DNA from 2 places in the Thermoanaerobacterium sp. RBIITD genome. Region 2 is predicted to be linked to the other one. Evidence: riboswitches for the same ligand, from Rfam matches in the RefSeq annotation. Region 2 holds a riboswitch; the other holds the start of a gene.
What was found. Region 2 has a riboswitch for cobalamin ahead of CPG45_RS03545 (ABC transporter substrate-binding protein). Riboswitches for the same ligand answer to the same signal wherever they lie in the genome.
Positions count from the first base shown of each region.

Region 1: linked by a shared signal. The riboswitch ahead of CPG45_RS14635 (ribonucleoside triphosphate reductase) and the one ahead of CPG45_RS03545 (ABC transporter substrate-binding protein) in region 2 are both predicted to bind cobalamin.

Region 1 covers NZ_LT906662.1:3,014,370-3,017,911, reverse strand. Annotated here, with positions in the region: gene CPG45_RS14635 (ribonucleoside triphosphate reductase) at 1-2,011, opposite strand, end outside; cobalamin riboswitch at 2,212-2,394, opposite strand; gene CPG45_RS14630 (Fur family transcriptional regulator) at 2,470-2,913, opposite strand; partial or broken gene CPG45_RS14625 (radical SAM protein) at 3,232-3,542, shown strand, end outside.
Region 2 covers NZ_LT906662.1:747,567-751,108, reverse strand. Annotated here, with positions in the region: gene CPG45_RS03550 (S41 family peptidase) at 206-1,819, shown strand; cobalamin riboswitch at 1,897-2,067, shown strand; gene CPG45_RS03545 (ABC transporter substrate-binding protein) at 2,356-3,303, shown strand; gene CPG45_RS03540 (FecCD family ABC transporter permease) at 3,305-3,542, shown strand, end outside.

The DNA of each region.
Region 1 (3,542 bases), 1.1 Mb from region 2:
TTACGGGTCTATAATATCCTACAACCCTGCTGTAAACCTCACATTCTTTACCACAGTACGGACATTCAAAATACTCTCCCGATATATAACCGTGATCCTGGCATATTGAGAAAGTCGGTGTTATAGTATAATAAGGTATTCTATAATTATACGCTATTTTTCTAACAAGCGCCTTGCATGTATTTACATCGCTTATACTTTCACCGATAAACCCATGCAGTACAGTCCCTCCTGTATATTTGCACTGCAATTCTTCCTGTAGGTCAAGAGCAGTAAATATATCGTCGGTAAAGTCAACCGGAAGCTGCGTAGAATTTGTATAATACGGCACATCATCACCGCAGGTTATTATATCCGGATACAATTCCTTGTCCTTTTTTGCAAGCCTATAGGATGTGCCTTCTGCTGGTGATGCTTCCAGGTTGTACAGTATATTTGATTCTATTTGATACTTAAAAAGTTTATGCCTCATAAAGTCAAGTACTGTAAGGGCAAATTCCCTACCTTCATCACTCGCTATGCCTTTACCCATAAAATTTAAAAGTGCTTCGTTCATGCCGACAAGTCCTATTGTATTAAAATGGTTTTGCCAATAAAAGCCAAACCTTTTCTTTATATCTCTCAAATAAAATTTAGCATATGGATATAAGCCAACCTCTGTCATCTTCTCAAGTACTTCTCTCTTTATTTCAAGACTTGTCCTGGCAACATCCATAAGCCCTCCAAGTTTTTCAAAAAACTCCTCTTTTGTCTTTGATAAATAGCCAATTCTCGGCATATTTATTGTAACAACACCAATTGAGCCAGTCAGCGGATTTGCTCCAAAAAGTCCTCCGCCACGCTTTCTGAGTTCTCTATTATCTAAGCGAAGGCGACAACACATCGACCTGGCATCTTCGGGATTTAAATCGCTGTTTACAAAATTGCTGAAATATGGAAGCCCGTATTTTGCAGTCATTTCCATTATTTTATCGATAACAGGATTATCCCAATCAAACTCTTTAGTGATATTATAAGTCGGTATAGGAAATGTAAATATCCTGCCGCTTGCATCCCCTTCCATCATAACTTCTGCAAACGCAAGGTTTAACATATCCATTTCTTTTTGAAAGTCTTTATAAGTTTTATCCATCATCTTTCCGCCAATTATAACAGGTTCATCTTCCATCATATCCGGCACGACAAGATCCATCGTAATATTGCTAAAAGGTGTCTGAAATCCTACTCTTGTCGGTACATTTATGTTAAATATAAATTCCTGCAGCGCTTGCTTTACCTCTTTATAAGTCAATTCATCATAATATATAAACGGTGCTAAATATGTATCGAAATTTGAAAAGGCCTGCGCTCCCGCTGCTTCCCCCTGAAGAGTGTAGAAGAAATTGACGATCTGCCCAAGTGCAGTCCTAAAATGCTTCGGCGGTTTACTTGCAACTTTACCTTCAACACCTGTAAAACCTGACAACAGCAAATCCCTCAAGTCCCATCCACAGCAGTAAACAGACAAAAGTCCAAGGTCATGAATATGTAGGTCGCCGTTTTTATGGGCATTTCTTACCTCTTCAGGGTATATTTTGTTAAGCCAGTATTGTGCCGTTATTGTACTGGATATGTGGTTGTTTAGGCCCTGCAACGAATAACTCATATTGCTGTTTTCATTTACTCTCCAGTCAAGCTTTCCTATATATTCGTCAACCATTTTTTCAATATCCATAAACATATCTTTGAAATTCCTTATATCCTGATGCTGCTTTCTGTATAAAATATAAGCTTTTGCGGCTTTTGCATATCCATGCTCAATGAGATGCTGTTCAACAATATCCTGTATGTCTTCTACAGAAGGTAGCCTATCAATAAAATTTCTTTCAAGATACTTAGTTACTTCATCTGAAATGCTTGATGCCTCATCAAATGTACCTGTATCAGTCGCTTTAAAAGCTTTAAATATGGCATTGGCAATTTTAAACTTGTCAAATTCTACTTCTCTTCCGTCTCTTTTTATAACTCTCATCTTTAAGACCTCCAAATGAATTTTTTTGAAAAGCATAATCTATTATATTATTAATATTATTTAATGCATCTCCCTAGTTTACTTATATTTTTCGGCATAATTTAAGCATAAAGAAAGAATAAAAACCCCTTAACTCATACTGTTAAGAGGTTTACAGTCTAAATTACACTTATTAAACCACTTCCTCTATCGCTCGTAGAGTCAGTAATAAAATACAGGCAGGTCTCCTGACTTAAGCTCATCGCTCTTTACGCCTTCCCAATTTCTCAGTGGCATAAATGTAAAGAACTCACCATTACAGTGGCGGGACCGTGCAGGATTTTCACCTGCTTCCCTTTTAAATCTAATCTAAAAGATTAGACACCTGTATCCGTAAATTATTAAATTTTAATTACAAAATATTGTGTATGTATAATTCTACTTCTCAATATATAGTATAATATGTCATTATGTATTTGTCAATTGTTTTTTTTGCACTTACTGCAAATTCCATAAAAATTTAAATCGCCATGATATACATCAAAATCATATGTTTTATCTATTTTTTCAATATATTTTATTAAATCCGGATTACTATATTCATCTATATTTCCACAATATTTACATATTAAATGCGCATGAATTTGCTGTTTATTAAACATCATAAGCTCATAGTACTTTTTTTCTTCGATTACATTTTCTAATACTATGCCTTTTTTTGTTAAAAGTTTTAAATTTCTGTAAAGAGTTGCGATTCCGTAGTGGGGTTTTTCTTTTTTAACAATGTAAATCAATTTGTCAAAATCAAAATGTATATCTGGATTGCTTATAAATGCATTTACTAACAACCGTCTCTCAACAGTTATTTTTATACCATCCGACTTTAAAATTTTTATTATATCTGATAACATTTCATCTTTCATAGTAAAACCTCACCAGTTTTTTATTTTACGTATGTTCAGAATCATAGTTTACAATAATTATTGTCATATGTCAATAACAATTGTTACTCTTTATTCCACAGGGATTCATTTTTGTTCAGTAATATAGATTTAAATTAGTAGATATTATTGATTCGAGCTTTTAATTTGCCTCATTATTTATAATCATAAGATTATCAATAGAAATATTATTTTTTAGTTTAAAAGAATTGGAGCGTAGATTAATTTGGAGTTATTAAATGATTTAAATGCCTTGTATGAAATGCTTGAAACAAAACATGAACTTGATAAAAATAGTTTGGTTCAAAGACTGTAGTACTTCAAAGTGGTGAAAATAAGTCTTTAAACTAAGTGTTTTGTGTAAAATAATCGAAGAAATTAAAAAAATAGATCTAACTGTAACTTTAAGAATTGGAGAACTTTCTAAAAAAAAATTATACTGCCTTAAAAGAAGTAGGTACAGACATATATCTTTTGAGTATTGAAACAGCAAATAAAGAATTGTATCAAAAATTACATTTCGGAATGAGTTATAAAAATCGCATAAGATACCTTATGGATTTAAAAGACCTTAATTATGAGGTTGGCACTGGTTGCCTTATAGGCTTACC
Region 2 (3,542 bases):
TTAAGTGTTAAACTCGGATTATGGAAACTATTTTTCTGCAGATTTTTTTGTTTAACACTTTAATTTTATTAGAAAAAAGGGAATCTCCATATATTTTTGCAAAAAATTTTTCACTTTATTTTGTTATCAAAAGGCTTTTTTTAGCTATTTCGATGTTTTACCTGCCGAATTCAAGTTTACAAATAATAGTGGAGGTAATAAGTAGATGAAGAAGGTATTGAAGATTGCACTAATAGTTGTTATAGTGCTTGGAATCGCATTGACAGGGGTATACTATGCAATTTTTAATAGTCCTGTTCATGTAACAACCAAAAATATTGGCAATGAAAAACCATTGACCGTAGAGCAGAAACTTGAAGACTTTGAATATATGTATAACATTATGAAAGACAATTTCCCGTATTTTGAAGTTAAAAAGAGGACACTTGGATATGATTGGCTCGCACACAAAAGTGAATTTGAAGGATGGGTAAAGAAAACAAAAAACGATATAGAGTTCTATAATACAATGAATAGAATTCTTGCACTATTGCAAAATGGACATACAGGTATTTTAAGTCCGGATTATTATAAAATGTTTGTTAAATTATATGGCAGTATACCATTAGTTAATGGACCATGGAATCAAGTATTAAATAACAAAAATGTGGTAAATAGGTATAAATATTGGGGCAAGATAATAAATGAAAAACAATATGTTATTCCAGTTGTCTTTAAATATTTCGAAGGAAATTATGCAGCAATATGCGATATAAATAAAGATGATCCAAAAAAATATGGCATTGAAAGAGGAAGTATATTAAAAAAGGTTGGAGATTTAACTATAGATGAGTACATAAATTCTCTAAGAGATAAAGCATTTTTACAATATGATTTTAAGCGAAATATATTAAAGAAAGACCAATTATTGATATATACTAAAAATATAGAGAATATTAAGCTGATACTGTTGACACCTGAAGGAAAATCTATAGAAAAGGAAATAAAAAGCATAGAATATACACCACCTAAGTCAGATAATAATAAACTTCCCAATTATCAGAGCTTAATATTGAAAGAAAATAGAATCGCATATTTGAAAGTAAGAAGTTTAGATGGTTTGTCTGTTGATAAAGACCATGATGGTATATATAAATTTTTAAAAAGCATAAAAGATTATCCATATTTGATTATTGATATAAGAGGAAATGGTGGTGGAAGTGATTACTATTGGATGAAAAATATAGTCCCATATCTTACAGATAAAGCTTTGAGTGCCAGTAATTATTTAGTTATAAGAAACGGAGATTATATAAAACCATTTTTTAAAGCGAAATTTGGACCAGGTTTTAATAGTTTAAAATCGACTAAGGAATTACCGGACAATCTCAATTTTCCATATGAGCTAAGAGGTGATTTTGGTAAATTTTCTTATGATGCAAGAACTGTATCGTCTAAGGACCCAGTTGGCTTTAAAGGTAAGATATACATTCTTACAGATGGATATGTATATTCATCGGCAGAGAGTTTTGCTGCATTTGCAAAAGCGACAAAATGGGCGACACTTGTCGGAACAACTACAGGCGGTGATGGCATAGGAACAGATCCGGTTTTATGTGCACTTCCAAACAGCGGTCTTGTTTTCAGGTTTAGTGCAGATATGGGTATAAATCCTGATGGAACTATAAATGAAGAGAAACATACTTCACCTGATGTATATGTAGAACAATCTTATAATGATTATTTTAAATTAAGCATTGATGATTATAAGAAAAATGACTTAAATGATATGCTTAAGTATGATACAGTTGTAAAAAAGGTTCTTGAAATTGCAAAGTAAATTAAGATAAAAAAATACAAAGAAAGATAAAATATTTACATTGACGCATTTTTATTTTCGTCCTATAATATAGTTAAAATTGAATTAAGTCTTAAGGTCCGAAAGGATAATAGGGAAAGCGGTGTGAAACCGCTGCAGCCCCCGCTACTGTAAGCGATGATGAGATCCAAAGTACCACTGGTATACCGGGAAGGTTGGGTTAAAGATGAATCGCAAGCCAGGAGACCTGCCTTAAGATTAGTTTACACCTTCGGAGGGGAGGAATGGTACATATGAATTATGTGGTTATTGGGCTTACCTCGAGGGTAAGCCTTAATTTTATGTTTTAAAGACTTATACTTCGCATTACTGCGTCAGTCATCGGCTCAAAAGCCCTCACATATTTCACTATATGCTTAGGCTTTTTCGAATTGACTTTCTTGTCCTATATCTAAATCTTTAAAATGTTAAAGTAGTTCGTTATATGCTTACCATTATATTGTAAATATGAGCAAAGATAAATTTCAAAGATTTTTAAGCTAAAGGAGAGGATTTTAATGAAGAAGTTTAAAAATATTTTAATATTCACAATCATATCATTACTTGTAATATCACTTGCTGCATGTTCACAGAAAACAGCATCGAAGTTTGCATCAAATACCGAAGCTAATAAAACAGAAGTGAAGACTACATTTCCATTAAAAGTGACAGATTTTATGGGAAGAGAAGTTACAATAGATAAAGCACCTAAAAGGATTGTATCGCTATCGCCGTCAACAACAGAGCTAATTTACGCACTTGGCGCAGGTAAGAAAGTCGTAGGTGTTACAGATTATGATGATTATCCGGAAGAAGTTAAAAGCGTAGCAAAAGTTGGTGGATTTAAAGGACCAAATATGGAAGCTATTGCGGCACAGAAGCCTGACATCATTTTTGCATCAACACTTTCAGGCAAAGACCAGATGGATGCACTTCAGAAGACAGGTATACCAGTACTAGTTCTTGAAGCAAAGGATATCAATCAGATTTACGATTCAATAAAGATAATTGGACAGATTACTGGAAATGAGAAAAAAGGCGATGAAGTCATTCAAACCATGAAAGACAAAATAAAGGAAATATCCGATAAAGTAAAAGATTTACCAAAAGTAAATACATTCTTTGTTGTTGATACAAATGGAAATTTTACGGCTGGCAAAGGTACTTTTATTGATGAACTTATTAACTTAGCAGGTGGAAAAAATGTCGCAGATGATGTAAATGGATGGGCACAGTACAGTATGGAACAATTGCTGCAAAAGAATCCGGATACTATAATAACATCACCACATGCCAGCAACTCAAATAACATAAAGGATATGCAAGGTTACAAGGATACAAAAGCTGCTAAAGATGGAAAGATATTTATAATATCGAATGATGACATTATAAACAGAGCATCAAATAGAATAGTCTTAGGACTTGAAGAAATAGCCAAAGATTTACATCCGGAGGCTTTTAAATAAAGTGAAGATAAAGTACAGTGTATATTTCATAATAACACTTATAATCTTGCTTGCATCACTGATGCTTTCAGCATCAGTAGGTGCAGCAAAGATACCTTTAAAAGAGTTAATTAATATACTTTTAGGTAGTGGAAACCCTACTAACAGAATGATATTGATGCAATTAAGACTTCCGAGAGTTGTTGAAACAGCCATTGTTGGTATGGGTTTATCTGTCACAGGGACATTTTTTCAGGGCT